Regions from separate parts of the Flavonifractor hominis genome, predicted to be linked through region 3. Evidence: predicted binding sites of a transcription regulator. Region 3 holds the regulator's gene; each other region holds the start of a gene.
What was found. Region 3 encodes HrcA, which represses chaperone genes, less so after heat shock. Its sites were predicted from a motif close to TGTTAGCACTCNNNNNNNNNGAGTGCTAACA; they were not measured.
Positions count from the first base shown of each region.

Region 1: the regulator HrcA is predicted to act here: its motif matches at 3,742-3,772, upstream of WMO45_RS12465 (Hsp20/alpha crystallin family protein).
Region 2: the regulator HrcA is predicted to act here: its motif matches at 3,950-3,980, upstream of WMO45_RS05120 (co-chaperone GroES).

Region 1 covers NZ_JBBMFT010000012.1:440-10,420, forward strand. The annotation lists gene clpB (ATP-dependent chaperone ClpB) at 1-2,565, opposite strand, end outside; gene WMO45_RS12455 (helix-turn-helix domain-containing protein) at 2,594-2,797, opposite strand; gene WMO45_RS12460 (hypothetical protein) at 2,888-3,094, shown strand; gene WMO45_RS12465 (Hsp20/alpha crystallin family protein) at 3,115-3,543, opposite strand; gene WMO45_RS12470 (MATE family efflux transporter) at 3,844-5,232, shown strand; gene WMO45_RS12475 (hypothetical protein) at 5,360-5,623, shown strand; gene kal (3-aminobutyryl-CoA ammonia lyase) at 5,689-6,090, opposite strand; gene WMO45_RS12485 (ECF transporter S component) at 6,251-6,820, opposite strand; gene uvrA (excinuclease ABC subunit UvrA) at 6,969-9,791, opposite strand; gene WMO45_RS12495 (CPCC family cysteine-rich protein) at 9,818-9,981, opposite strand, start outside.
Region 2 covers NZ_JBBMFT010000002.1:180,832-190,812, forward strand. The annotation lists gene WMO45_RS05110 (S-layer homology domain-containing protein) at 1-1,691, opposite strand, end outside; gene groL (chaperonin GroEL) at 1,844-3,469, opposite strand; gene WMO45_RS05120 (co-chaperone GroES) at 3,613-3,897, opposite strand; gene WMO45_RS05125 (diacylglycerol/lipid kinase family protein) at 4,083-5,057, opposite strand; gene WMO45_RS05130 (WG repeat-containing protein) at 5,091-6,224, opposite strand; gene WMO45_RS05135 (THUMP domain-containing class I SAM-dependent RNA methyltransferase) at 6,230-7,369, opposite strand; gene WMO45_RS05140 (NfeD family protein) at 7,518-7,973, shown strand; gene WMO45_RS05145 (SPFH domain-containing protein) at 7,991-8,905, shown strand; gene WMO45_RS05150 (aryl-sulfate sulfotransferase) at 8,959-9,981, opposite strand, start outside.
Region 3 covers NZ_JBBMFT010000005.1:80,114-90,094, forward strand. The annotation lists gene dnaK (molecular chaperone DnaK) at 1-550, opposite strand, end outside; gene grpE (nucleotide exchange factor GrpE) at 681-1,229, opposite strand; gene hrcA (heat-inducible transcriptional repressor HrcA) at 1,246-2,298, opposite strand; gene WMO45_RS09615 (GNAT family N-acetyltransferase) at 2,508-2,975, shown strand; gene WMO45_RS09620 (HIT family protein) at 3,031-3,450, opposite strand; gene WMO45_RS09625 (MATE family efflux transporter) at 3,527-4,948, opposite strand; gene WMO45_RS09630 (cysteine desulfurase family protein) at 4,953-6,077, opposite strand; gene WMO45_RS09635 (rubredoxin) at 6,271-7,656, shown strand; gene WMO45_RS09640 (hypothetical protein) at 7,721-8,914, opposite strand; gene WMO45_RS09645 (RNA polymerase sigma factor) at 8,911-9,399, opposite strand; gene WMO45_RS09650 (glycogen/starch/alpha-glucan phosphorylase) at 9,509-9,981, opposite strand, start outside.

The DNA.
Region 1 (9,981 bases), on a different contig from region 3:
ATCCACCGTGAGGGTATCGCCGCTCTGGACCTCGTCGCCGATGATCTTGCGGCTGATGAGGGTCTCAACCGAGTGCTGCACGAACCGGCGCAAAGGACGGGCACCGAAGGCCGGGTCATAGGCGCTGTCGATAATGAAGTGCTTGGCCGCGTCGGTGAGTACCACTTTGAGCTGCTTTTCGCTCAGGCGGCTGTTGAGCTCGGCCACCAGCAGGTCGATGATGTGGGTGATGTTGTCCTTGGTCAGCGGCTTGTAGAACACGATCTCGTCCAGACGGTTGAGGAACTCCGGCCGGAAGGAGTGGCGCAGCAGCTCCTGGACCTGGCTCTTGGCCTGCTCGGTGATCTCGCCGCTGGGGTCAATGCCATCCAGCAGGTACTGGGAGCCCAGGTTGGAGGTCAGAATGATGATGGTGTTCTTGAAGTCCACGGTGCGGCCTTGACTATCCGTAATACGGCCGTCGTCCAATACTTGTAGTAAAATGTTGAACACATCGGGGTGGGCCTTCTCCACCTCGTCGAACAGCACCACGCAGTAGGGGTGGCGGCGGACGGCCTCGGTGAGCTGGCCGCCCTCCTCATAGCCCACGTATCCCGGAGGCGCGCCGATGAGACGGGACACGGAGAATTTCTCCATATACTCGCTCATGTCGATGCGCACCATGTTCTTCTCGGAGTCGAACAGGGCTTCGGCCAGGGTTTTGGCCAGTTCGGTCTTGCCCACGCCGGTGGGGCCCAGGAAGAGGAAGGAGCCGATGGGCCGGTCGGGGTCGGCAATACCGGCCCGGCTGCGGAGGATGGCTTCGCTGACCAGGCGCACGGCCTCGTCCTGACCCACCACCCGCTGATGGAGGATGTCCTCCAGGTGGAGCAGCTTTTCACGCTCGCCCTCCATCAGCTTGGCCACCGGGATGCCGGTCCAGCGCTCGATGATGCGGGCGATCTCCTCCTCGGTGACCTTGTCCCGCAGCAGGGAACGGGCCTTGCTTTCGTTGGCGATGGCCTCCTCGGCCTCCAGCTGACGGCGCAGCTCGGGGATCTTGCCATACTGGAGCTCAGCGGCCTTGTTCAGGTCGTACTCCCGCTGGGCCTTCTCCAGCTCGGCGTTGGCGGCCTCCAGGTCCTCGCGGAGCTTCTGCACCTTGCCGATGGCGTTCTTCTCATTTTCCCACTGGGCCTTCTTGGCGTTGAACTCGTCCCGCATCTCGGCCAGCTCCTTCTGGATCTCGGCCAGATGCTCGCGGGAGATGGCGTCGTCCTCCTTCTTGAGGGCGGCCTCCTCAATCTCGTGCTGGATGATTTTGCGCTGGATGACGTCCAGCTCGGTGGGCATGGAGTCGATCTCGGTGCGGATCATGGCGCAGGCCTCGTCGATGAGGTCGATGGCCTTGTCGGGCAGGAAGCGGTCGGTGATATAGCGGTCGGAGAGGGTGGCGGCGGCGATGATGGCGCCGTCCTGGATCTTCACGCCGTGGAACACCTCATAGCGCTCCTTCAGGCCGCGGAGGATGGCGATGGTGTCCTCCACCGTGGGCTCGTTGACCATGACGGGCTGGAACCGCCGCTCCAGGGCGGCGTCCTTCTCGATATACTGGCGGTACTCGTTCAGCGTGGTGGCGCCGATGCAGTGCAGCTCGCCCCGGGCCAGCATGGGCTTTAAGAGGTTGCCGGCGTCCATGGCGCCCTCGGTCTTGCCGGCGCCCACGATGGTGTGCAGCTCGTCGATGAAGAGGATGATGCGGCCCTCGGACTTCTTGACCTCGTTGAGGACGGCCTTCAGCCGCTCCTCAAATTCGCCCCGGTACTTGGCGCCCGCGATGAGGGAGCCCATATCCAGAGCAAAGATGGTCTTGTCCTTCAGGCTGGCGGGTACGTCGCCCTTGACGATCCGCTGGGCCAGCCCCTCGGCGATGGCGGTCTTGCCTACGCCGGGCTCGCCGATCAAAACGGGGTTGTTTTTGCTCTTGCGGCTCAGGATGCGGATGACGTTGCGGATCTCATCGTCACGGCCGATGACCGGGTCCAGCTTGTTCTGGCGGGCCCGCTCCACCAGGTCGGAGCCGTACTTCTTCAGGGCGTTGTAGGTCTCCTCCGGGTTGTCGGAGGTCACCCGCTGGTTGCCCCGGACGGCGGTGAGAGCCTGGAGCACGCCCTCCTTGGTGATGTTATAAGTGCGGAACAGCTCTTTCAGGGCGCTGTTTGCCGTGTCGATGAGGGAGAGCAGCAGGTGCTCCACCGAGACATACTCGTCCTTCATGGAGGAAGCGATGGACTCGGCGGTGTTCAGGCACTTGTCCACGTCCTGGGCTACATAGATCTTGCCCTGCTCCCGGCCGGAGCCGGATACCCGGGGCAGCTTTTCCACTTCCGCCTTGGTGGCGGCGGCGAAGGAGGGCACGGTGATGCCCATGTTCCCCAGCAGCTGGGGGATCAGTCCGGCCTCGTCGCTCAGCAGGGCCAGCAGCAGGTGGGGCTGCTCGATCTGCTGGTTGCCGTACTCGGTGGCCAGACTCTGGGCGGTCTGCACCGCCTCCAGGGATTTTTGCGTATATTTCTGCGCGTTCATGTCGCGTCACACTCCCTTGTAAAGAGAATCAGGATTTTTCCCGCCCCAGCAGATAGTCCACGGAGACCTGATAAAAATCGGCCAGCGTAATCAGATGATGGGCAGGGATCTCCTGAATCCCTTTTTCGTACTTATAGTATTGCTGCTGCGTGGTGCCAAGCAGCTTTCCAATGGTTTCCTGGGTCAAATCGCGGTCCTCCCGCAGGTCCCGCAGTCTGGGGTAGCAATACATATCATCACCTCGGGGAAACCATAGCATAAATCTGATTGGGTGTATTGACTTTAAACCTTATCAGATGTATGCTCTCTGCGAGGTGATTTTATGTCATTGCCCCGGAAGTACATGGTGGAGCAGCGAGTCTGCGGAACCTGCGTTCATTACCGCCAGCATTATGTCCGCAGCCGGGAGGGATATTACTTCCCTCTGTGGTACGGTCACTGCGTCCTGCCCTGGTCCAGGCATCCCTCGCCGGAGCAGGGGTGTGACCGCTGGGAGGAAAACGGAAAGGAGCCGGTCAGCCAAGGCTGACCGGCTCCCGCATATCCAGGTCAATCAATGGCGATCCGACGGGTCTCAGGAACCACGGGGACGGCCTTGGGCAGATTCAGCTCCAGAATGCCGTTCTGGTAGGCGGCGGTGATGCCGCTCTCATCAATACCGGTGATGTCGAAGGAACGGGTGAAGGAGCCATATCTCCGCTCTCTGCGGATGTAGTTGCCCTTGTCATCCTTCTGATCCTGATGCTCCTTGTGCTCGGCGGAGATGGTCAGGATACCGTCCTTCACGTCCAGCTTGATGTCCTCTTTGTTAAAGCCGGGCAGCTCCGCTTCTAAAACGAACTTGTCGCCGGCGTCCCGGATATCGGTGCGGAACGCGGGCAGGTTGGCGTTGCTGCTCTGGAAGAAGTTGCGGGTAAAGTTATCAAATGTATCAAACACGTTGTCGTTGTTGCGCTCAAAAGGAAGCATACCAAACATAATGATCTCTCCTTAGTCTATGGAATTTGATGGATGAAATACGTTAGCAGTCAACGGAATAAAATGCTAATCTTTGCGATTTTCCATGGCGCTCATCCTCTTTCCACCCCATTGATCCGGGGCTCATCTCGTTTTCTGAGACAAATTATAGGGCGGATCTATGAACAAATATAGTGCAAGATATGTCTAAATTGTAAACATTAGCACTCTATTATTGAGAGTGCTAAAACGAACGTAACCCTTTACGGAAGGGGGAAAAAGAGGTATAATGCCAGCGTGTGTCTGAAAAGGAGTGTGTTTATGAGAAGGACCAACGACCTTGGCCGGGACCCGGTGTTCCGGCTGGTGTGCCGCCTGGCGATTCCCACCATGCTGGCCCAACTGGTCAGCGTGCTCTACAGCATCGTGGACCGCATCTATATCGGAAACATCCCGGAGATCGGGGACCTGGCTCTGGCGGGGGTGGGGGTGTGCGGCCCCATCGTTACGCTGCTGAGTTCCTTTGCCTCCCTGGTAGGGCTGGGGGGATCCCCCATCCTGGCCATGCGCATGGGGGAGGGGAAGCCCAAAGAGGCGGCCCGGGTGCTGTCCAACAGCTTTTTGATGCTGCTGGTGCTCTCCGGCGCGCTGACCGCCCTGTTCCTGCTGAGCAAGGAGCAGCTGCTCATGTGGTTTGGCGCCAGTGAGGCCACCTTTGGCTACGCCGATACCTATCTCACTATTTATACCGTGGGCACCTTTTTTGCCCTGATGTCCACAGGAATGAACAGTTTCCTCATCGCCCAGGGCTTTTCCGGGCTGGGTATGGCCACGGTGATGCTGGGAGCGGTGCTCAACATCATTCTGGACCCCGTCTTTATTTTCGCTCTGGACATGGGAGTGGCCGGGGCGGCAGTGGCCACGGTGCTCTCCCAGATGGCCTCGTGCGCGTTTGTACTCAGCTCCCTGCTGCGCCGGAAGATGCCGGTGCGCCTGGGCTGGGGCGGGTTTGACTGGGCCGTGATGCGCCGGGTGCTTCTGTTCGGCCTGTCTCCCTTTTTGATCATCGCCAGCGACAGCGTGCTGCTCATCGTGCTCAATACGGTGCTCCAGCGCTACGGCGGGCCTGAGCTGGGAGACACCCTGGTCACCTGCGCTACCATCGTGCAGAGCTATCTGCTGCTCATCACCATGCCCATGGGTGGGCTCACCCTCGGGACCCAGCCGGTGATCAGCTTCAACTATGGCGCGGGCAACGCCGGGCGCATCAAAACCGCCATGAAGTCCATTGTGGGATTGTGCCTGACCTTCTGCGCACTGATGACCGTGGTGACCTACACCCTCTCGCCGGTCTTTGTGCGCCTGTTTACCCAAAACCCGGAGCTGATCGAACGCTCGGTGCGCTACATCAAGGTCTTTACCGCCATGATCCTGCCCCTGGCCGTCCAGTATCCCCTGGTGGACGAGACCACCGCTCTGGGGCATGTGCGCCTGGCCCTGTTTTGTTCCATGTTCCGCAAGGGCATTTTCCTGGCCTGTCTGCTGCTGCTGCCCGCCCTGGTTTCCGCTGAGGCCACCTTCCTGTCCGAGCCGATTGCCGACGCCGTGGCCGCAACTGTTACCACTTGTCTGTTTTGTTATTTTTTTCCAAAGATTTTGGCACGCCGAGCGGCAGAAGATACAAAAAGTACAACACATTTGTGCGAATAAAATGATTTGTTACCAACTTCTCTGTGGAATCTGCAAATACCATGCAGACAGCATACCTCTTTATATTGATTTCTCAGCAGACCGGTGTTACAATAAAGAAAATTGACCCCGGAGGGAAGAAAGGGGAATGTCCATGTGTGAGCATGGGGGAGCATGGGATCTGCTGGAGTGGCTGACACAGGAGACGAACTGTCCGTATTTGTCCGACCTGAAGCAGCAGACGTACTGGCCCGCATTGCTCCGTGCGTTGCACAGGGCGCCCAGGGACAGGTGGCCTCTGCGGGAGTGGCAGGATGCGTGTCAGTATCTGGTGGGCGCCTGCGCCTGCGCGGAGAACGAGGAGCAGGCCCGCGCCTGTTTGGAAGAAAAGCTGAGCCACCCGCGGACATAGCACGATCAAGTCAGTCATATAAAAAACGCCCGGCGCATCTGCGCCGGGCGTTTTTTTATGTTGTCTCAGGGTTCCTTGCGCTGGCACTTCTTGGGCGTTACGCAGGTGCCCTCCGCAATGGCCACCACGATGGGCTCATCCAGGAAATCAGCGGCAGAATCGCTGATGTCGGGCCGGGGAATGGCCACCTTGCGGGCTTCAAAGCGCATCTTGCGGGACGTGTTGCCAATATGGGTGATCTCGCCATACGCCTCGATGAAGTCGCCCGCGTAGACGGGGGCCTTGAACTCGATGTTGTTGTAGGCGCAGAACAGCCCCTCATCCCCGTCGCACTTGATCAGCAGTTCGGTGGCCACATCGCCGAAAAGATGTACCATGTGGGCGCCGTCGACCAGGTTGCCGCCATAGTGGGCGTCCTTGGCGGACATACGCAGGCGGATCATAGAGGTGTACTTTTTCTCTTCCATTTGGATTCACTCCTGTTAAAAATTTGTAGAAGCCAGACAAAAAACGGGCAGAAATCCTGTCATTATTGTACGTCTCTTTCAACAGCTTGTCAACAGGAGAAATAGTGGCGGTGCAAAATGCCCGGTCCCGGCGGTAGAGCGGGACCGGGCATGCCGGAGATCAGGCCAGCTTCAGGTGGGCCCGTTTGAGAGCCGAGCGGATGGCCATGCACAGGATGGGGGCGGCCACCAGAGCCACGGCGGCGTTGAAGATGGAGGCGGGCACCTTCAGAGGCAGCGTGGCCAGGGCTGCGGCAGGCTGCAGGCCCTCCACAAGCAGGCCGTTGTAGAAATAGCTCTTGGTGAAGTAGAGGATGTAGTAGGCAATGCATCCCACCACGGCACCGCTGACGCAGCGGGGATAGGTGGGCTCCTCCCGGTGGGCGGCGTTGTGCATCACCAGACCGGCGGCCAGACCCATGGCGCCCTTGGTCAGGAAGGTGAGCCAGCACTCCGAGGCGAACAGCGGGTTGGTCAGGTCATACAGCGCCGAGCCCAGGCCCGCAGCCAGGCCGCCCACAGGCCCCAGCAGAAGCCCGGAGAGCACACACATGATGTTGGCCAGTGTGAACGAGGTGTTTCCGCCAATGGCGATGGGCATGGTGACGCGCAGATAATTGCTGACGAACACCAGGGCGGTCATCATGGCCAGGACCGCCAGCTGCAGGACGGTAAAGCGATTCTTTTGCATAAAACTCACTTCTTTCTTCCATCTTTGATCTTTGGTGGCTTTATTATAGGACCTATCTGACCCTAATTCAAACATCAGATTTAGAAAATCTAATAAGGTCAGATTGAGGAAAGAACCGCCGCAGACCAACCGGTCTGCGGCGGAGTGGTTACAGCATGCGTTTGAGGTATTGTCCGGTGTAGGAGCCGGGGCATTGCGCGACTTCCTCGGGGGTGCCGGTGACCACGATCTGGCCGCCGCCGTCCCCGCCCTCGGGGCCCAGGTCGATGATATGGTCGGCGGTCTTGATCACATCCAGATTGTGCTCGATGACCACCACCGTGTTGCCCACGTCCACCAGCTTCTGGAGCACTTCGGTAAGCTTGTGCACGTCGGCGGTGTGCAGGCCGGTGGTGGGCTCGTCCAGGATATAAATGGTCTGGCCGGTGGAGCGCTTGGCCAGCTCGGTGGCCAGCTTCACCCGCTGGGCCTCGCCGCCGGAGAGGGTGGTGGAGGGCTGGCCAAGCTTCACATAGCTCAGTCCCACCTCATAAAGGGTCTGGAGCTTGTTGTACAGCTTGGGCAGGTTCTCGAAGAAGGGCAGGGCCTCCTCCACCGTCATGTCCAGCACCTCATAGATGTTCTTGCCCTTGTATTTGACCTCCAGGGTCTCCCGGTTGTAGCGCTTGCCCTTGCACACCTCGCAGGGAACGTAGATGTCGGGCAGGAAGTGCATCTCGATCTTGATGAGGCCGTCTCCCTGGCAGGCCTCGCACCGTCCGCCCCGGACGTTGAAGGAGAACCGGCCGGGCCCGTAGCCCCGGGCCTTGGCGTCCTGGGTGGAGGCGAACAGGTCCCGGATGTCGTTGAACAGCCCCGTGTAGGTGGCCGGGTTGGAGCGGGGCGTGCGGCCGATGGGGGACTGGTCGATGTCGATGACCTTGTCCAGGAATTCCTCCCCCTCGATGCCGGCGTGCTTGCCCGGCCGGGTCTTGGCCCGGTTCAGGTCGGCGGCCAGGCGCTTGTAGAGGATCTCGTTGACCAGGGAGGACTTGCCCGAACCGGACACGCCGGTGACGCAGGTGAAGGTGCCCAGGGGGATGGAGACGTCGATGTTGTGCAGGTTGTTCTCCGTGGCCCCACGGATGGTGAGGAAATGGCCGTTGCCCGTCCGCCGCTGGGCGGGCACGGGGATCTTTTTCCGGCCGGACAGATAGTCGCCGGTGATGGAGCCGGGGGTGTTCATCACCTCTTCCGCGGTGCCCGCGGCCACCACCTGGCCGCCGTGGACTCCGGCGCCGGGGCCGATGTCCACGATGTAGTCGGCCGCGCGCATGGTGTCCTCATCGTGCTCCACCACCAGCAGGGTGTTGCCCAGATCCCGCAGGTGCTTCAGGGTGTCCAGCAGCTTGTCGTTGTCCCGCTGGTGCAGGCCGATGGAGGGCTCGTCCAGAATATAGAGTACCCCCATGAGGGAGGAGCCGATCTGGGTGGCCAGGCGGATGCGCTGGCTCTCGCCGCCGGAGAGGGTGGCGGCTGCCCGGCTCAGGGTCAGGTACTGCAGGCCCACGCTCTGGAGGAAGCCCAGCCGGCTGCGGATCTCCTTGAGGATACGCCCGGCGATGAGCAGCTTCTGCTCCGAGAGCTCCAGATGGTCGATGAAGTCCAGCGCCTCGGTCACCGACTTGCGGCAGAACGCGTCGATGTTGATGCCACCCACGGTGACGGCCAGCGCCTCTTTCCGCAGGCGCTTGCCGCCGCAGTCGGGGCAGGGCCGCTCGCCCATGCACTCCTCCAGGTCCCGGCGCATGGCGTCGCTCTGGGTCTCCCGGTAGCGCCGCTCCAGGTTGTTGATGACCCCTTCAAAGGCCTGCATCAGCGTGCCCTTGCCGTTGGCCCGGTCGTAGGTGAGCTTGAGCTTCTCCCCCTTGGTGCCGTAGAGGATGATGTCCATGACCTCCTCCGGCAGATCCTTCACCGGAGTGGTCAGCTTGAATTTATACTGCTTGGCCAGAGCGTCGAAATACATCCGGGAGATGGAGTCCCCCTTGATGTTGTTCCAGCCGGAGGCGGTGATGGCCCCGTCCAGGATGGACAGCTCCTTGTTGGGGATGATAAGGTCCGGGTCCACCTTCAGCTGGGAGCCCAGACCGGTGCAGGTGGGGCAGGCGCCGAAGGGGTTGTTGAAGGAGAACATGCGGGGGGAGAGCTCCTCAATGGAGATGCCGCAGTCCTCACAGGCGTAGTTCTGAGAGAAGAGGATATCCCGGTCCTCTCCCACGATGTTGATGACCACCAGGCCGCCGGCCAGATTGGAGGCCACCTCCACGCTGTCGGTGAGGCGGCGGGCAATGTCCGGCTTGATGACCAGCCGGTCCACCACGATCTCCACGTTGTGCTTTTTGTTCTTGTCCAGGGGGATCTCCTCGGTCAGATCATAGAGGGAGCCGTCAGCCCGGCAGCGGACGTAGCCCGATTTGCGGGCGTCCTCCAGCAGCTTCTGGTGGGTGCCCTTCTTGCCCCGTACCACCGGGGCCATGACCTGGATGCGGGTGGCCTCGGGCAGGGCCATGACCTGGTCGATGATCTGGTCGATGGTCTGCTGTTTGATCTCCTTGCCGCACTTGGGGCAGTGGGGAGTGCCCACCCGGGCCCACAGCAGGCGCAGATAGTCGTAGATCTCCGTGACAGTGCCCACGGTGGAGCGGGGGTTCTTGGAGGTGGTCTTCTGGTCGATGGAGATGGCGGGGGACAGACCGTCGATATAGTCCACATCGGGCTTTTCCATCTGTCCCAGGAACATCCGGGCATAGGAGGACAGGGACTCCACGTACCGGCGCTGTCCCTCGGCGTAGATGGTATCAAAGGCCAGGGAGGACTTGCCGGAGCCGGACAGGCCGGTCAGTACCACCAGCTTGTCCCGTGGAATATCCACGTCGATGTTTTTCAGGTTGTTCTCCCGGGCGCCTTTGACGAAAATATGGTCGAGCATAGGTCTGTTTTCTCCTTCTTCGGGTTTCAGGGAAGTTCCCCTGGCCGGGGCGGGCGGGTATAGCGGGCGAGATCCTCCCGCACAGCGCCCCATTTCCGGTAGTTTTCCCGCCCCTCCCGCAGGGTCATGCCATGGTTCTCATCACTGGGGTCATCCTCCCCCGGGGCGAATACGTCGTTCTCCCAGAAGC
Region 2 (9,981 bases), on a different contig from region 3:
CCTTCCAGATCGCTGTAGGTCAGTCCCTCCGGCTCCTCCTGCCAGGCATAGGACACGGGCTCACCGGTTTTGGCGTCAATGCCCCGGTAAAGTGTCTCACGTTCCAGGGTGTAGCCCAGCTTCAGATTGTAATAGGAGGTATACCCCATCTGCTCCAGGCGCTGCTCCACTGGGTCAGAGCCGTCCAGGGGCTGGGGCACCAGGAGGTAACCCAGGGTTACCTCATAGGTATCCATCCAGGCCTGCAGAGCTTCCGAGTCAGAGAGCACGCCTTCGGGGGAGTCAAAGGACACCGATGGGTCATACTGATAGGACAGGCTGCACACCGAGCCGTCCTTGGCATCGATGCCCACGGTGTAATACTGCTCAGGGAAGAAATAGCCGTTCTCCTGCCGGGCAAACTGGAAGACGTAGCTGGGGCCGTCCTCACTGTCGTCCAGAGGCTCGACCGTCTGCCCTGAGGTCTCATAGAGCGCCAAATGACTCCATTGGCCCCCATAATAGCTCTGCAGGAAGGACTCCGCCCGGCTCTGGGCCTGGGCAGAGGTAAGGGCGGCTTTGTCCCCCTCCTCCCAGGGCAAATAGGAGTAGATCCCCTGCACCTCACCGGTGCGGGCATCCACGGTAAAGGTGCGGGTGGATACCCTGTCCCCTGCGGAATAACTGTACTGCAGCAAACAGGTCACCGGAACCTGGCCGTCTTCCTCTTCCTCTCCCACAGAGAAGGTAGAGCGGACCAGCTCATAGTTCTTCAGGCCGTATTCCGGCACGGCCCGCAGCCCCTCGTCCAGCGTCTGGGAGGAGCGTACCCCCTCCATCTGCTGGATGCCGGCCTGTTCCGCCTCGGACAGGCCGCTCTCCGGGGCGGCAGCATCCCCAGCAGCGCTGTTTTCACCGCCGAACAGGTACATATCCTGCTGCAGCTCGGTCAGATCCACCAGCTTCCCTGTCTTGGCATCCACGTAGAAGTTGTGGACTGGATTGGGCAGGTAGCAGAGCACGGCGGTATCTGCTCCCTCCGGCAGAATGTACTCCAGGCGCATGGACAGGGTGGACTGGAGCTGCTCCGCCGCCTGTTTTTGGCTGACATCCGCGTTAGACGCAGGGATGTCACCCAAAAAGGAGGTCTCGGGCACATCCCGCCAGAACCGGGTCACCACATTGTCCTCGGCCCGCACGGTGATAGAATAGCTCAAGGGCGAAGGCAGCCCATGGATCAGAATCGTGCCGGAGAAACGATAGCTAGTGCCGTTGAGGCTGTCCAGTCCACTGGGCGCCTCCAGAACCACCGATTCCACGGTCGGGTCCAGCACCCGCTCCAGAAATGCCTGCGCAGCTGCCTTGGCCTGCTCCGGGTCTCCCTGGGGAAAGGCCGGCATACTCTGCCCCGGAGCGGTCACCGCCTGGTCGGCATCCAGACTATAGTCCACAATGGTTCCATCCTCCAGGGCACTCACCGAGAGAGAACTGTCTTCCCCATCCCAGTAGAGATACCAGACAGTAGCCAGCTCCTGCTCGGCGTAATCTCCCCGGAAGGAGGAGTAGTCCTCCGTGTCCAGCTCCAGGGTCTGCTTGACTGACTGGGTCAGTCGGGTCAGAGTGGTGTCGGCAGCATCTGCCGCCGAGGCCGCCGGCAGAGCGGTGCTGGTAAGCAGTGCTGCGCTGAGAAGCAGGGAAAAAAGCCGTTTCATTTCCATACCTCCATTCTCTTATCTAAGGCCTTGCATTGCCTTAATCATACCATAAGCATGGACGAAAACAAGCCGGAAAGGTTCCATATTTTTACCACATAAAAAAGGGGCCCCCGGAACCATGTTCCGGGGGCCCAAACCTTGGCGTTGGATCAATACATACCGCCCATGTCGGGGGCAGCGGGAGCCGCGGGAGCGGGCTCCTTCTTGTCGGCCACCAGGGACTCGGTGGTCAGCAGGGTAGCGGCAATAGAAGCGGCATTCTCCAGAGCGGAGCGGGTCACCTTGGTGGGATCCACGATGCCAGCGGAAATCATGTCCACATAGGTCTCGTTGTAGGCGTCGAAGCCATAGCCAACCTTGTCGGCCTTCTTCACGTTCTCCAGAACCACGGAGCCGTCGATGCCGGCGTTGGTGGCGATCTGACGCATGGGCTCGGTCAGAGCCTTGGCAATGATGCGCACGCCGGTCTTCTCATCGCCCTCGGTCTCGGCCAGCAGCTTCTCCACGGCGGGCACGGCGTTCACATAAGCGGTACCGCCGCCAGCCACGATGCCTTCCTCAACTGCGGCGCGGGTGGCGTTCAGGGCGTCCTCGATGCGCAGCTTCTTCTCCTTCATCTCCACCTCGGTGGCAGCACCCACGCGGATGATGGCTACGCCGCCGGCCATCTTGGCCAGGCGCTCCTGGAGCTTCTCGCGGTCATAGTCGGAAGTGGTGGTCTCGATCTGGCTGCGGATCTGGTTGGTGCGGTTCTTGATAGCCTCGGAGCTGCCGGCGCCGTCCACGATGATAGTGTTCTCCTTGGAGACCTTCACCTGGCGGGCACGACCCAGCATATCCATGGTGGCTTCCTTCAGCTCATAGCCCATGTCGGAAGTGACGACGGTACCGCCGGTCAGCACAGCGATATCCTCCAGCATCTCCTTGCGGCGGTCGCCGAAGCCGGGGGCCTTGACGCACACCACATTCAGGGTGCCGCGCAGCTTGTTGACGATCAGGGTGGACAGAGCCTCGCCCTCCACGTCCTCGGCGATGACCAGCAGCTTCTTGCCGGACTGCACCACCTGCTCCAGGATGGGCAGCAGCTCCTGGATGTTGGAGATCTTCTTGTCGGTGATCAGGATGAGCGCGTCGTCCAGGACGGCCTCCATCTTCTCGGTGTCGGTGACCATATAGGGGGTGATGTAGCCCCGGTCAAACTGCATGCCTTCCACGACCTCGCTGTAGGTCTCAGCGGTCTTGGACTCCTCAACGGTGATGACGCCGTCGTGGGAAACCTTCTCCATGGCCTCGGCGATCAGCTTGCCGATGGTCTCATCACCGGAGGACACAGCGCCTACGCGGGCAATGTCGTCAGAGCCGTTGACCTTCTGGCTGTTGGCCTTGATGGCGTCAATGGCAGCGGTGGTGGCCTTGGCAATGCCCTTCTTCATAACCATGGGGTTGGCACCGGCAGCCAGGTTCTTCAGGCCCTCGCGGATGATGGCCTGAGCCAGCAGGGTGGCGGTGGTGGTGCCGTCGCCGGCCACATCGTTGGTCTTGGTGGAAACTTCCTTCACCAGCTGAGCGCCCATGTTCTCAAAGGGATCCTCCAGTTCGATCTCCTTGGCGATGGTCACACCGTCGTTGGTGATGAGGGGAGCGCCGAACTTCTTGTCCAGCACCACGTTGCGGCCCTTGGGGCCCATCGTGATCTTAACGGTATCAGCGAGCTGGTTAACGCCGCGCTCCAGAGCGTGACGGGCTTCCTCGCCGTAGCAGATAATCTTAGCCATAACGAATTACCTCCATGAAAATTCCGCCTTGGCGGAATAAAATTTAAAATCTGTCCGGAGCAGGACATGTGCCTGCCCAGGACACCGGCGGGCAACCGCCTTTGCGTGTAAAAGCAAGGGGATACAATCCCCCTGGACGGTCTTTACTCGACAATCGCCAGGATATCAGACTGACGGACGATGGTGTACTCTTCGCCGTCCACCTTGACCTCGGTGCCGGAGTACTTGCTGGTAATGACCTTGTCGCCCACCTTCACAGTCATGGTGACTTCCTTGCCGTCCACCATACCGCCGGGGCCCACCTCGATAACTTCAGCCACTTCGGGCTTCTCCTTGGCAGCACCAGTCAGGATAATGCCGCTCTTGGTCTTCTCCTCGGCCTCCACCAGCTTAATGACCACACGGTCAGCAAGGGGCTTGAGTTTCATAATGGGTTCCTCCTTACATGTATCTTTATTTTTCTTATTAAGCAATTCAGCAGGTTAGCACTCATTTTGTCAGAGTGCTAACCTGCTTATAATAATAACCTCACTTGCGGCTTTCCGCAAGTCCTGATTTTTTAATAATTTGTTAATTTTGCATGTCAGCGTGCCTTCTGCTCTATCCAGCCCGCTTAATATACTGCAAACGCGCTATTTCTCTCATTTTTTCGTTTTTTTGCGTTTTGTACCCGCCTGCCAGGATCCCAGTGAGTACCAGTCGGAAAGAAAAAGTTCAATTTTTTAGCAGACACACAGATAGAGAGCTCAGAATCCAGCAGTTCCTCCCCATCCAGATTGATGGCGCTGACCCGGTCACAGGTAATGTGCATCTCCCGGCCCTGCCGCAGGATGACCCCATCGATCTCCCCGGCTCCCCCTTTGGCATATTTGCCGATCAGAGAGGCCACAGTCATTCGGGACACGGCAGGGATGACCACAAAGTTCAGCAGCCCATCGTCCGGCATAGCATCCGGGCTGGGGTTGAATCCCCCGCCATAGTATCGGCCATTGCAGGCACACAGAAGGGTAAATTCTTCTCCGGGCAAAACCTCGCCGTCGATCTCAACCCGGTAGGGCAGGTGGATACCCTGAACAATGGTCCGCAGCGCAGAGAGCTTATATGCCATCGTCCCACTCACCAGCGGAAGCTTTTTAAAGTCCGCAGCGCCCAGGCCAATCCGTGCATCAAACCCCACCGAACACACATTAAGCGCCAGCCGGCCGTTGCACTCGATCAGGTCCAGGGGGGCTTGGGGCGCATCCAACAAGGCGCTCAGATCATAAAACCGGCAGGCATCGGGACCAAACATGCGAAGAAAATCATTGCCTGATCCCATGGGGTAATGGGTCACGGCGGCATTGTCATACCCGGCGGCACCGGCAACCGCCTCATTGAGCGTACCATCTCCCCCACAGGCATAGATGCGCACGGCCTCCCCCGTCTCCGCCGCCGTCCGGGCCAATTCAGCCGCATGACCAGGATACTGCGTCACTGCGGCCTGCCACTCCTCATCCCGTCCCTGCATGGCGGTCTGAATCTTCTCCCGCATCTCCTGGGTACGGTCATATTTTCCCGCATGGGGATTCATTAGGAAAAGGTGCTTCACGAACCAAAGTTCCTCCTTCTTCTGCTCCGTTCGTCAGGACCAAAGCGTCAGCCGCTGTTCGGCCCGGGCCATACGGGAAACGATGGCCGCCGCTTCGGCGCGGCTTACCGTGTCCGCCGGGCGAAACGTCAGCTCACCATCCACGCCGGAAAAAATGCCTTTGGCATATAGGCTGTAAATGGCGTTGGCCTGAGGCACCGTCTTATCCACATCGGGAATACTCTCCATCACCCGGGTCAAGCTGTTGATCTGAGGCATTCTCCGTGCCAGACTGGTAGCGGCAAAAATACGGGCCATCTCCGCCCGGGTCACCGGCCTGGTATAGTCCGTCTCGGAAAAATCGCCCTGTCGGATGATACCGCTGGCCAGACAATACTCCACCGCCGGCTGATACCATGCCTGCCCCTCGGAAGGCCGAAGGTGAAAGTTGTCCTCCTTGTACCGGCTCTCCATGGTGGCGGCCAGCTTCAGCACCTCCGCCACACTGAGGGTTTGCTCCGGGGCAAAACGGCCGCCGCCCACGCCGGAGGTAAGTCCCACATTATAGGCCACATCTACCCACAAGGCATACCAGTCCCTGGGAGATACGTCGCTGAAGGCGGGCAATTTCCCCCGTGTCAGAGGAAACTGGGCGGAATCCACACCACGCTCAGCCAAAATTCCGGGCAATTCAAAGACGGGGATCTTGGTGCTCACACCGTTTTTGGTCATGGTAAGCACCTGGGTGCCCCCCTGTTCCGCCACCTGCACGCTGTCATATTCCAGCGGGTAGAGCACCTCGTCTGATCCCCCCTGTCCATTGGGGACCGGCAGGATGCTCACCACACCCCAGCCGCCCCCCTTCTGCGCGATGTACAATCCGCAGTCGATGGGCAGCAGAGTATCATACTCCGGCTGGATGAGGTAGGTCCCGTCCTGCCGGATCACCCCCAGCTTGCCGTTTAGGTTTACCGCGGCGATGCCCAGTTGGAAGGAGACGATGCTGTCATACTGCAGGGGGATGACCACGTTCCTCTGTCCGTCCACATAGCCCCATTTCCCATTCAGTTCGCACTGGGCCAGCCCCTCGCTGTATCCCCAGACCGTGGCTCCGGCAGGTGCGGCGGACACCGGCACGCACAGCAATCCCACGCACAGCAGCAGTGCCGCCAAGCCTCGTGCTTTCATGGCTCTCACCCCTTCTTTCCCCGCTTCTGGCCTCCATAGAAAAACAAGTCACACTTGATCATACCGTTATAAAGCTTGCGCTTGCGGTCGGCCATGCGGCCAAAGGTCCGCTCAAACTCAGTGTGAGAGGAGAGCACCGCCAGTTCCCACCCCTCGCTCAGGCTCCGGACTGCCTGTCCGAACGCGCGGTAGAGATCCTCAGCCTCCCGCTTTTCCAGAATGCGTTCTCCGTAGGGCGGATTGGTGACCACCCGGCCCTTGGGCGCATCACGGTAAAATTTTGTGGCGTCGGCCACTTCAAAGCGCACCAGGTTCTCCACATCCGCCTTTTCGGCGTTGCTGCGGGCAATATACACCGCCCGGGGATCGATGTCGCCGCCCCAGATGTCGTATTCCCCGTCGTACTCCTGATCCATGGCTTCGCCGGCAGCCTCCAGCCACAGCCCGCTGTCCAACCACTTCCACTTCTGGGCGGAGAAGGCCCGGTTGAGGCCGGGGGCCCGGTTCTTGGCAATCAGAGCGGCCTCAATGGCGATGGTACCCGAGCCGCAGAAAGGATCGCAAAAAGGTTCCTTTCCCCGATAGCGGGAAAGGAGCACCATGGCGGCAGCCAGGGTCTCCCGCAGGGGGGCCACCACCCCTACCGCCCGGTAGCCCCGCTTGTGCAGGCCGGCTCCCGAGGTATCCAGCATCAGCGTAGCCTCATCCTTCATAATGGAAAACTGGATCTGATACAGCGGCCCGGTCTCGGGCAGCGTCTCCAGTCCATAGGCCGACCCCAGCCGGGCCGCCACTGCCTTTTTCACGATAGACTGACAGGCGGGCACCGCGTGCAGCTTGGAGTTGAGGGCATAGCCCTTTACCGGGAAGCTTCCCTCCCGTGGGATAAAGTCCTCCCAGGGCAGTGCCCGGGTTCCTTCAAACAGTGCGTCAAAGTCCTCCGCCGGGAACCGTCCCAGCACCAGCAGCACCCGCTCGCCGGTGCGCAGGTTCAGATTAACCCGCGGGATATCCGCCGGACGGGCCCGGCAGAAAACCCGGCCGTTCTCCGCCCGGACTTCCTCCAGCCCCAGCCGCCGCAGTTCATTGGCGCATACGCCCTCCAGCCCGAACAGCGTCGGGATCAGCAGTTGCAGATCGTTCATGACAAGCTCCTTTTTTCCCTCATCGGTCCTATTACCAGCAGTATACCTTATTTCCCCGTGCTTGGCAAATCAGGAATGCAAAAATGCTTTTCTTTTTCCCATAGTTGTGCTAGGATAGCCTTAGAATTCTGAAAGGAGGGCGATCCATATGCCTATACCCAGCATCTGCTGGCTGGTGGCACTGGTGCTTCTTCTGGTGCTGGAGGCGGTCACAGTCGGTCTGGTCTCCATCTGGTTTGCAGCCGGCGCCCTGTGTGCGCTGATCTTGTCCTTTTTTACGGGCAACATCTGGATTCAGTTTGCTGCATTCCTGATCGTCTCATTCCTGTGCCTGCTGGTGGTGCGGCCTTTGGCCCGGCGTTTTGCCGATCCTCACCGGGTGGCCACCAATGCCGACAGGGCCATCGGCTCGGAAGGGATCGTGACTCAGGAGATCAATAACCTGCGGGCTCAGGGACAGGTCACGGTAAACGGCGCGCCCTGGACCGCCCGCTCAGTGGAGGACTCGCTGGTCATTCCCGCCGGTACTAAGGTAACCGTGGTGCGCATCGAGGGAGTCAAGGTCATGGTCTCCCCCGCCCCGTGCGTCGCGGCACAAAAGTAAAAAGGAGGAGTCTGTATATGCCGCCCATTATTCCCATCCTGATCATCGTTCTCGTGGTCCTGTTTCTGTTGGTTCTGGCCCTCAACATCAAGGTCGTGCAGCAGTCCAAGGCTTATGTCATCGAGCGGCTGGGCGCGTTCCACACGGTGTGGGGCGTGGGCATCCATTTCAAGGTCCCCTTTATCGAGCGGGTAGCCAAGGCGGTCTCCCTGAAGGAGCAGGTCGTGGACTTTGCGCCCCAGCCGGTCATCACCAAGGATAACGTAACCATGCAGATCGATACGGTGCTCTATTTCCAGATCACCGACCCCAAGCTCTATACCTACGGTGTGGAGCATCCCATGAGCGCTATTGAGAATCTGACCGCCACCACCCTGCGCAACATCATCGGCGATCTGGAGCTGGACCAGTCCCTGACCAGCCGCGACATTATCAACTCCAAGATGCGCGCTATCCTGGATGAGGCTACCGATCCCTGGGGCATCAAAGTCAACCGTGTGGAGCTGAAGAACATTATCCCGCCCCGTGAGATCCAGGACGCCATGGAAAAGCAGATGAAAGCCGAACGTGAGCGGCGTGAAGCCATCCTTCAGGCCGAAGGTCAGAAGCAGAGCCAGATCCTGGTGGCCGAAGGTGAAAAGCAGTCCCTTATCCTTCGGGCCGACGCAGCCAAGCAGGCCGCCATCATGAAGGCCGAGGGCGAGGCCGAAGCCATTTTGAAGGTACAGCAGGCCACTGCCGAGGCGCTTAAGCTTCTCAATGATGCCAATCCCAACGACGCGGTGCTGAAGATTAAGGCTCTGGAGGCTTTCCAGGCCGCTGCTGACGGAAAAGCCACCAAAATCATCATTCCCTCGGAGATTCAGGGACTGGCCGGACTGTGTGCCTCGGCCAAGACTATTTTTGAAACCGCTCCTGAAACCAAAGAATAAAAGGCAAAAAGGCTCCCGCCGCAGTTCGATGCGGCGGGAGCCTTTTCTATTATTTACTGAAACCAGAGGTCTGTCATTTCATACTTAAACGTACGGTAGTTTTGCATGGTACACTCGTAGGCATATTCCCGGATCAGCGTGCCATCGGCATCGTATTCTCCAAACACCATGGCCACGCCGCTGTTAACCACCCAGTTGTCTCCACACAGCGAACCGTTGGAAACGATGCTGGAATAGGGCACGTCAAAGCTCTGTTCCAGAGCAAAGGTACGCTGGTTCTCGTCAATGCGGTAGATGTATACCTGGCTGCGCTCGCTCCCGTCGCCGTACAGGTCCACACCCACACTGTCGGCCACTGACATTTCAAAATCCCGGCTATTGAGCGACCAGTAGTTGTTATTATACAGCGCCAAATAGTAGATTCCGTCCTCTTCGCCGTCCCGCAGATACTCCACACAGTGCTGCCCGTACTGGGGCACAAAGTCCCCTTCCTGGGTCAGGCAGAGGTCGGCATACTCCGTATCCTGCCAGAAACGCGCATCTCCGGCCAGCCAGTCCACAGCGGCATCGCCATGGAGATCTGTGACTTTGATAATGGTGGAGGTCTCCCGTGAGGAGACGATAAGGCTGTCCTCTTCCGGCAGATAGAGCAGGCTGTTCAGGTGGATCCAGTCCCACTCTCCTGCCTGCCAGAAAAAGTCGTCGGTGGGTGAAACCGGCCTTGTCTGATCAAAATAGGGCTGCATCAGCTGGCTGAAGTCCAAAAGATTGGTCACTTCTCCGCTCTCCAAATCGATAGAGAGCAGCTGATCCTCTACCGTCTCTCCCTCCGCATGTTCGGCCAGAGCCAGCACCTCGCCATCGGCACCGAAGCCAATATCATGGTGCAGCTCATATCCATCCAGTGGATAAACTCCTGTCACCTGACCCAGCCCGTTGATCCGGGCCAATTTGGAGGAGGATACGCAGGTGAGCATCTCTCCATCCTCAAATAGGATCCGGTCCAAACCAAATCCTTCCAGCACCATTTCATAGCGCATCACGCCGTCATTGTCAAAAAAGAATCCGTACCCCAG
Region 3 (9,981 bases):
CGTCGATGTCCAGGATGGACACGTCGAAGGTGCCGCCGCCCAGGTCGTACACCATGACCTTCTGGGCCTGCTCCTTATCCACACCGTAGGCCACAGCGGCGGCGGTGGGCTCGTTGATGATACGCTTGACGTCCAGGCCCGCGATGCGGCCGGCGTCCTTGGTGGCCTGACGCTGCGCGTCGGTGAAGTACGCGGGGACGGTGATGACCGCCTCGGAGACACTCTGGCCCAGATAGGCCTCGGCGTCGGCCTTCAGCTTCTGCAGGATCATGGCGCTGATCTCCTGGGGGGTATAGGCCTTGCCGTCGATGTTCACTTTATAGTTGCTGCCCATCTCACGCTTGATGGAGGCGATGGTGCGGTCGGGGTTGGTGATGGCCTGGCGCTTTGCCACCTGGCCCACCATGCGCTCGCCGTCCTTGGAGAATGCCACCACAGACGGGGTGGTGCGGTTGCCTTCCGCGTTGGGGATGACAACGGCCTCGCCGCCCTCCATAACGGCGACGCAGGAGTTGGTCGTACCGAGGTCGATACCAATAATCTTAGACATAGTTCAGTTCCTCCCAAAATATTCGAAATTGTTTTTTAACAGAGTAAGGGGTGGGCGCTATGCGCCCGGATGTCACGCTTCCCACGCCGTGCGGCCGGGTTGCCTTCCCTGCTCGGCGGCTCAGCGCTTCTTAGTTGGCCACTTTTACCATGGCAAAGCGGATGACTTTCTCGCCGCAGCGGAAGCCGGCCTGGAACACATCCACGATGGTGTTCTCGCCGGCGCCCTCCTCCTCCACGTGCATCACGGCGTTGTGGAGGTTGGGGTCGAAGGTCTCGCCCAGGGCGGGGATCTCTTCGATGCCCAGCTTGGAGAGGACCTCCCGCAGCTGGGTCATGGTCATCTCCACGCCCTTTTTGTAGGCCTCGTCAGCGGTGGCCTGCTTGAGGGCCCGCTCCAGATTATCGTATACCGGCAGGAAAGCGGCGGCGGTCTCCGCCCGGGAATCGGCCCAGGCCGACTCCTTCTCCCGCTGACTGCGCCGGCGGTAGTTGTCGTATTCGGCGGCCAGACGCAGGAACTTATCCTCCTGGTCGGCCAGGTTCTGCTTCAGGGTCTCCAGCTCCTCCAGCAGAGGATCGGGCGTATCTTCCGGCGCAGGCTCGGCCTGGGCGGCGGTCTCCGCCACCGGCTCTTCCGGGGTGACCGCATCGATTTTTTTCTCGTTCTGTTCGCTCATGGGATGCACTCATCTCCTATTTCTCGTCGTCCCTGCCCGTGGGCAGTTCGCCCTGTCCGAACAGCCGGGAGAGACCCTCGGCCAGATAGGACAGCCGGGCGGTGATCTTGGCGTAATCCATGCGGGTGGGACCCACCACGCCGATCACGCCCTGCATGCCGTCGCCGATGTCGTAGCGGGCGACCACCACGCTGGTGTCTTTCAGTGCGTCGGCCACGTTTTCCGGGCCGATCAGGATCTTCATGGAATCGTCCTTGGGGACGGGGAACCGGGCCGGGTCGGCGTCCTCGGACAGATAGCTCATCAGGGTCTGGGCCCGGTCCAGACTGCGGTATTCCGGCAGCTCCAGCAGATGGGTCAGCCCCGAGGTGTGGACCCTGCGCTGCTCCAGACTCTCCAGCACCTCCATGGCAAAGGAGACCACCAGGCTGATCAGCCCATAGGCGTCTCCCGCCGCATGCTGGGCCACCCGCATCAGCTCGGGGGTGATCTCCTCCAGCGGCAGGCCCGTAAAGGTGGTGTTGAGCAGGGTGTTGAGCATCTGCAGCTGGGCCTCCGTCAGATCGGAGGGCAGGCGGATCAGCCGGTTGCGCACCACATTGGTGTCGGTCATCACCACGATGATAAAGGCATTGTGCTCCACCATCAAAAGATCAAACCGGCGGATGGTCGCCCGGCGCATGCCGGAGGAGAGGGCAAAGGCGGGGTAGTTGGTCAGTTGAGATACCACCCGGCCCGCCTCATCCAGGATCCGGTCCAGCTCCCGCATTTTCATGTGCAGGGCCTGGTTGATGCGCTCGGTTTCCTGCAGAGAGAGCTTGTGTTCCTCCATCAGCTCGTTGACGTAGAGCCGGTAGCCCTTGGGGGAGGGGATGCGCCCGGCGGAGGTGTGGGGCTTTTCCAGCAGGCCCATGCTCTCCAGGTCCGCCATCTCGTTGCGGATGGTGGCGGAGGAGACCTCCATGCCGATGGAAGCGGCAATGGTCTTGGACCCCACAGGTTCGGCCGATTGAATGTAGCTTTCGATGATGGCGCGGAGGATCCGCTTTTTTCGTTCGGTCAAATCCATTCCGGCCACCCTTTCTTTTGGATTAGCACTCATATCACCTGAGTGCTAAAGATAATGTAGCACCGTCCCTGAAAAATGTCAAGGGTTCCGGTTGTAAATTAAATGTGAACGCGTAAAAAGTGGCAGTTGGATCCGGAGAGTGCAAGGCGGGCGGCGTTGACGCGGAGGGGATTCAATGGTATGATACCCTTAAAAAGGAGGGGACGCCCGTGGAAGAGCAGAGGCCGGTGGAGATCATCGACTACGAGGACCGCTACAAGCAGGAGCTGGAGGACATCTCTCTGCCCTGGCTGCTGGAACATGATCTTCTGGAGCCGGTGGACCTGGAGATGCTGGCCGATCCCCACCGCTTCATCGCCGGGGGCGGGCGGGTGCTGCTGGCCCGCTGCGGCGACCAGATCGCGGGCATGGTGATGCTGGAAATCCAGGGAGAGGGGCAGTGCGAGCTGCTGAAATTCGGCGTGAAGGAGGCCTTCCGCCGCCGCGGTGTGGGCAGCGCCCTGATGAAGGCCGCCCTGGAGGCCGCCCGGCAGGCCGGGCAGCAGCGGGTGGTGCTCACCTCCAGCCACAAGCTGAAGGACGCCCTGCGGCTGTATGAGCGGTTTGGATTTGAATACGTAACGTATTCTGACAAGTGGTTTCAACTCTCTGACATCCGTATGGAGCGGGATCTATGACAAAAAGCGCGGGACGCAGGCCGATGTTCGACCTGCGTCCCGCGTTTTCCTCTGTTTACAGGCACGCCTTGATCTTCTCGATCATCTCCGCGTACTCCTGCTCGGACAGGTAGACCTTGTCCGGATTCATCTGGAACACGCCGCCCCACTCGTCCTGGCCCTTGTACTTGGGCACCAGGTGCATGTGCAGGTGACAGCCGGTGTCACCGTAGGCGCCGTAGTTGACCTTGTCGGGGTGGAACGCCGCGTGCAGCGCACGGGCGGCCCGGGCCACGTCGGCAAAGAAGCGGTTGCGCTCCTCATCGCTGATGTCCACGATCTCACTGACGTGATCCTTATAGGCCACGATGCAGCGGCCGGGCTTGCTCTGCTCCTTGAACAGGATCAGCTGGCTGACATCCAGCTGGCAGATGGGGATGCCGAATTTGCCCAGCAGCTCCCCGCCCATGCAGTATCCGCACTGATTGTCTTTCATAGTTCTGCCTCCCATATGTCATTGAGACTTCCGGGCGCCGGAAGGACGCCTTTTTTGTATTATAATCGTTTTTGCTTCATTTGCCAATCCTGGATTTTTCCACCGATGGGTCCTCGCCGGGGGCGAACTGGGTCACGTCGTTGATCCAGCGGCGGGAGTGGAACCGGCGCAGGCCCACGCCGAATTTGGCCACCTGCTCCATCACGATACCCACATAGACCCAGAAGATGCCCCACCGCAGCACCAGGCCGAACAGGGCGGCCAGGGGGAGGGCCACCAGCCACAGGGGGCCGATGTCGATGGCGGCGGCGGCCCGCACGTCTCCGCCGCCCCGCAGCACCCCCACGGTGTTGACGCTGTTGAAGGCCCGCAGGGGGAGAAAGCCGCCGATGAAGGTGAGCATCATGGTGGCGATGCCCCCCGCCGTGTCCGACAGGCGGAAGAAGGGGTAGAGCAGCCACGGGAACACCAGCCAGGCCCCCAGCACCAGCGCCCCGCCGATGATCAGCCCGCACAGCAGGGTCAGGGTGTCCAGAGCGGCGCCGATCTCATAGAGGTCCTCCCGCCGCCCGGCCCCGATCTCCCGGCCGATGAGGATGGCGGTGGTGCCGCTGATGGCAAAGATGGAGACGGTGCACAGATCCTCCAGGTTGCCCGCCAGGGCGCGGGCGGCCAGAATCTCGGTGGAGCCGTCCATGTGGCCCATGATGACCTTATAAAGAGAGGTGCCCAGGCCCCACATGGTCTCGTTGAACACCACGGGGCCGGAATAGCGCACGAATTTGCGCACCAGCGCCCCGCCGGGCCGGAGCAGGCAGGCCGGACGCAGGCGGAAGCGGCGGTTGGTAAGGGCGTAGAGGAGCATGGCCAGAAATTCCAGGATGCGGGCGGTGAGGGTGGCCAGGGCCGCGCCCTCCACCCCCAGGGCCGGAGCGCCCAGGTTGCCGAAGATGAGCACCCAGTTCAAAAAGGTGTTGGCCAGCATGGACCCACCGAAGAGGAGCATGCCCAGCTTGGGGTTCTCCATGGAGCGGTGGGCGCCCACGTAGACCCCCGTGATGCTGTTGAACAGATAGGAGAAGCCCACGATCCGGGCATATTGAGCGGCCAGGGGGACCAAAGACTGGTTGTCGGTGAGCAGGCTCATGAGGGGACCGGGCGCCAGGAACATGACCCCGGCGAAGAGGGCGGAGATGGCCCCCGCCACATAGCACCCCAGCCCGATCACCCGGTTGATGGAATCGGTGTCGCCCTTGCCCCAGAACTGGCTGATGAGCACCGACGAGCCGCTTTGCAGCCCGAAGATCACCAGCTGGATGACAAACACCGGCGTATTGGCCACCAGTACGGCGGCCAGAGGCACCTCGCCCAGCCGGCCCACCATAAAGGTGTCCACCAGGCCCAGCAGGGTGGTGCACAGGTTTTGCAGCAGGATGGGCACGGCCAGCCGGGTCACTTCCCGGTAGAAGGCCGGCCCCCGCTTCATATAGCCCAGCAAGGCCTTACCGCATGGCGATGCGGGTCTGGGTGATGTGCAGCAGCCCATCCCGCAGCGCGTCCACTTCCTCCCGGGTGCTCTCCGGGGAGAAGGAGACGCGCAGAATCCCCATCAGGGTGCGCTTGGGCAGGCCCAGCGCGGCAAAGACATGGCTGGGCTTACCCTTGTGGCAGGCCGAGCCGGAGGAGACATACACTCCCATGTCGGACAGGTCCCGCACCAGCATCTCGCTGGGGTAGCCGGGCAGGGAGACGGCGCAGATGTGGGGGGCGTCTCCCCGGCTGACGATCTCCAGACCGGGGACCGAGGCCAGGGTCTCCAGGGCATATTCCTTCACCGCGGCGATCTGCTCCGGCGCGCCGTCGGGCCACGCCTCACACGCCGCGGCCAGAGCCGCGGCCTGGGCGGTGGGCTCGGTCCCCGGGCGCAGGCCCCGCTCCTGTCCGCCGCCCAGCAGCAGGGGGGGCAGGTCCAGCCCGCTGCGGATGTACTGCGCGCCGATGCCCTTGGGGGCGCGGACCTTGTGGCCGCTGATGGTGAGCACGTCCACCCCCAGCGCACTTGGGGTGAAGGGGACCTTCAGAAAGGCCTGCACCGCATCGCAGTGGAGCAGGGCCTGGGATCCGGTGTCCCGCAGGAGCTGGGCGGCCTCCGCCACGGGCTGGAGGGTGCCCAGTTCATTGTTGACCAGCATCATGGACACCAAAACCGTGTCCGGCCGCAGGGCGGCCCGCAGATCGTCGATGCAGACGTGCCCCGTTCGGTCGGGTTTGAGATAGGTGACCTCATACCCCTGGGCGGCCAGGTCCTTCACCGGCTCCAGTACGGCCGAGTGCTCAATGGCGGTGGTGATGATGTGCCGCCCCGTCCGCTTGCCCCGGCGGACGGCGGCCCGGATGGCCCAGTTGTCCCCTTCGGTGCCGCAGGAGAGAAAGGTGACCTCTCCCGGCGCACACCCCAGGCGCCGGGCCAGCACGGCCCGGTCCTCCTCCAGCCGGGCGGCGGCCGCCCGGCCGGGGGCGTAGCCGGAGGAGGGGTTGCCGAACCCCTCGGTCATGACCTCCAGCGCGGCCTGGGCGGCCTGGGGGCAGACCCGGGTGGTGGCGGCGTTGTCAAGGTAAGCGGACATGGTGGAAAACTCCTTTTTTCGATCAAATCATTCCAGTTCATTCTAAGCGTCCGCCGGCGGAAAGTCAAGCCGGCCCGCCGGGGGAGAAAAAGTGCGCATTTTTTCCACCTGTGCTTGACAAGGTGGGGATGGGATAATATACTGTGGTGCGGTAGGAAATAAAATGGATTTGATATGGAAAGGAAGGAACCACATGAGCGCGATCAAGCTGCGTGAAAACCTCTGGTCGGTGGGCGTGCTGAACCCTGCCCTGCGGGTATTCGACGTGGTGATGGAGGCCAAATACGGCACCTCTTATAACGCCTATCTGCTGACCGGTGAGAAGAACGTCCTCATCGAGACGGTGCACCTGGATTACTTTGACGAGTATCTGGACAACATCCGCCAGGTCCTCCCGGTGGAGCAGGTGGATTACCTTATTATGAATCACAATGAGCCCGACCACTCGGGCAGCGTGGCCAGACTGGTGGAGCTGTGCCCCAAGCTGGAGGTCATTGCCACCAAGGCGGGCAAGAAGCACCTGCAGGACATCACCAATCTGGACCTGCCCTGCCGGGCCGTGGGCGCCGGGGATACCCTGGACCTGGGCGGCGGCCGGGTGCTGGAGTTCATCCCCGCACCGCTGCTCCACTGGGCGGACACCATGTTCACCTGGGACAAGACGGGCAAGACCCTTTTCACCTGTGACTTTTTGGGCGCCCACTACTGCGAGCCCACCATGCTGGACCGGCACATCCACGCCCGCAAGGCCTATGAGGAGGAGTTCCGCCACTATTATGAGTGCATCATGGGCCCCTTCAAGCCCAATGTGCTGGCCGGGCTGGACAAAATGCCGGCGGAGACCGAGCTGGTGTGCACCAGCCACGGCCCCTGCCTGAGCGACACCATCCAGTGGGCCAAGGACCTGTACCGGCAGTGGAGCACCCCCGAGCCCAAGCCCCGCCGCCGGGCCTTCGTGGTCTACGCCTCGGCCTACGGCTACACCGGAATGCTGGCCGACGCGGCCGCCCGTGCCCTGGAGGAAGAGGGGTATGAGGTGGTCACCGCCGACGTGACCGAGCAGCCCCTGTCCTTCTGCGCCGAGCAGGCCAACCGGGCCGACGTGCTGCTGGTGGGCGCTCCCACCATCAACCGGGCCGCGCCCAAGCCGGTGTGGGATGTGCTGACCTCCATCGACCCCATCCACCTGAAGGGCTGCGCCGCCGGCGCTTTCGGCGCCTACGGCTGGAGCGGCGAGGCTGCCCCCATGCTCCACACCTTCCTGAAGGGCCTGCGCTATGCCGCCCCCGAGGCTCCCTTCCGGGTGCTCTTCCGGCCCACCGAGGCCGATCTGGCCGCCATGGCTGACTATGCCCGCAGCGTGGCCGCCCTGTGCACCTCCAAGGTGGACGAGCCCCCGGCAGCGGCTCCGGCCGCCGGCGGCAAGTGGGTGTGCGCCCTGTGCGGCTACATCTATGACCCGGCGGAGGGCGACCCCGCCCACGGCATCGCCCCCGGCACCGCCTTTGCCGACCTGCCTGCCAGCTGGTCCTGCCCCCTGTGCGGCGTGGACAAGGGCATGTTCAAGCAGGCGGATTGATTCGTTCTTCCCAACATGCGGCGGAGGCCGCGCACTCAGGTGCGCGGCCTCCGTTTTTTTGCCGTCAGTCGGGGAAGTGATGGGCCAGACCGTCGTTGAAGTACCGCCGGTAGGGAATGAGCGGCTGAAGGTCGGTCTCCAGAGCGGGGACATAGGCGATGCCCGCACCCAGGTAGGGGCTAGGGTCCACCCCGTCGAACATCCGGTCGGCGATGACCGCATCCCAGTAGTCCTGGGTGTAGAGGATGCGGTACACCGGCTGGAAATAGGGCTGGCCGGGGCCGGTGTCGTACTCCAGCACCACCTGGAGGACCCGTGCCTGCTGGGGGTTGGCGGTATAGTGAGCGCCCCAGTAGTCCCCGGAGCGGAAGGCGGCCAGGGCCTCCGCCTCCGGGCGGAGCGGACAGGTAAGAACCTCACCAGTGGGGGGGAGGTAGAGAGTCAGGGCGCTGTCCGTGGACTCGATGCGCCGGAACGCGGTGGCCAGGAGCTGTTCCTCCAGGGGGGCGTCCGGGTCCCGGACCACGGTGATCCGGGTGGTGCGCAGGCGGCCGTCGAAATCATAGGCGTCCAGCGTGCTCTCGTACACCGCCGGGGCGGCGGTCTCCCCCTCCGCCCCGGAAAAGGCGTCCTGGAGCAGCGCCTGCTGGGCCGCCTCATGCACGGCGTCCAGATCGGGAGCGTCCCAGACATCCAGGGCGTAGAGCCCGTTCAGCCGCAGCTGGGTGCCGTCGGCGCACCGGGCCTCCAGGGTGGGGGAGCGGCCCATGGTGTTCTCCCCGAAGCTGGCGGTCCACTGGCTCTCGGTGACGGTGAGCCCCAGCGCCTGGGCCAGCTGCCCCAGCAGGGCCCGCTGCTCGTCCTCGGTGGGGATGGGGTTATAGTACACGTTCAGCTGGGTCAGCTCCTCCAGATGCCCGTCGCTGGGGTTGATCGCCGCCAGCTGGCCCAGGTTGGTGACCACGTCGAAGCTGTCGTTGCAGGCCTCCGCGGGGGCGGGGGTGGCGGTGAAGGCCGGTTCGGGCGTGAGGGCCACGCCGGGGTCAGCGGGGTCGGCCTCCGTCCGGCCGGACCACCAGATGCTGCCCGTCACCGCCAGGGCCAGGGCCGCCGCCGTAGCGGCGAAGGCCATGGGACGGCGGCGGAGGCGGGGCCGTTTCTCCTGGGCCGCCTCCATGGCCGCCAGGGTGTCCCTCCGCCAGACGGGGGAGGGGGTCATCCCCATCAGGGTACTGCGATAGCGCTGCTCGCTGTTCATGACCATTCCTCCTTCAGCGCGTCCTTCAGCTTGGCTCTGGCCCGGCTCAGCCGGGAGAGCACTGTGTTCCGGGGACAGCCCAGCAGCTGGCCGATCTCGCCGGCGGTGTACCCCTCCACATAGTGGAGATAGACCGGCCAGCGGTATTTAGGGGGCAGGGCGGCTACCGCCTCCAACACGCCGCCGCCGTCCGGTTCGGGAGCGGACAGGTCCGGGGCGGACTCCAGAGAGACGGTGCGCCGCCGCCAGGCGGAGCGGCCCCAGCTTTTGCAGCGGTTGGCGGTGGCCCGGATGAGCCAGGCGCGCAGGTGGGACTCGTCGGCAAAGGCGGGGTCGCACCGGATGAGGCTGACAAAGACCTCCTGGGCCACGTCCTCACCGTCGGATGCGCTGCCGGTGCCCTGGATGGCCATGCGGTAGATCAGCGGGCCATAGCGGTCCAGGATCTCCTCGCAGGAGAGGGGGACTCCGTTGAGACTGGGCATACCGTTCACTCCCTTCTGTCAGGAAAGCGCCCCAGCCGGGGGAATGATTGCACAAGACGGTAAAAAAAGCGGGCGGCATGTGCGCCGCCCGCAAAACAGGGTGTGGTGTTTACTTGATCTCCCGTACGGGTACGTTCCAGATGTCCTTAGCGTAGTCCCGGATGGAGCGGTCGGCGGCAAAGATGCCGGAGCGGGCGATGTTGAGCAGGGACATCTTGTTCCAGGCCTTGGGGTCGCGGTAGACCTGCCCGGCGCGGGCATGGGCGTCCCGATAGCTCTCAAAATCGGCCAGCAGCAGGTACTCGTCGGCGGGGCCGCCGTCACCGAAGAGCAGACGGCGGGCAATGTCCCCGTAGGCGATGCCGTCGCCGAAGCCCACGTTGAGCTGGTCGATGACGGCGCGCAGCTCCGGATTGTGGACATAGTATTCATAGGAGTTGTAGCCCTTGTGCTTCATCTCGGCCACCTCGTTGGCCTTCAGGCCGAAGAGGAAGATGTTCTCGTCGCCCAGCACCTGGTGCATCTCCACATTGGCGCCGTCCAGCGTGCCGATGGTGAGCGCGCCGTTCATCATGAACTTCA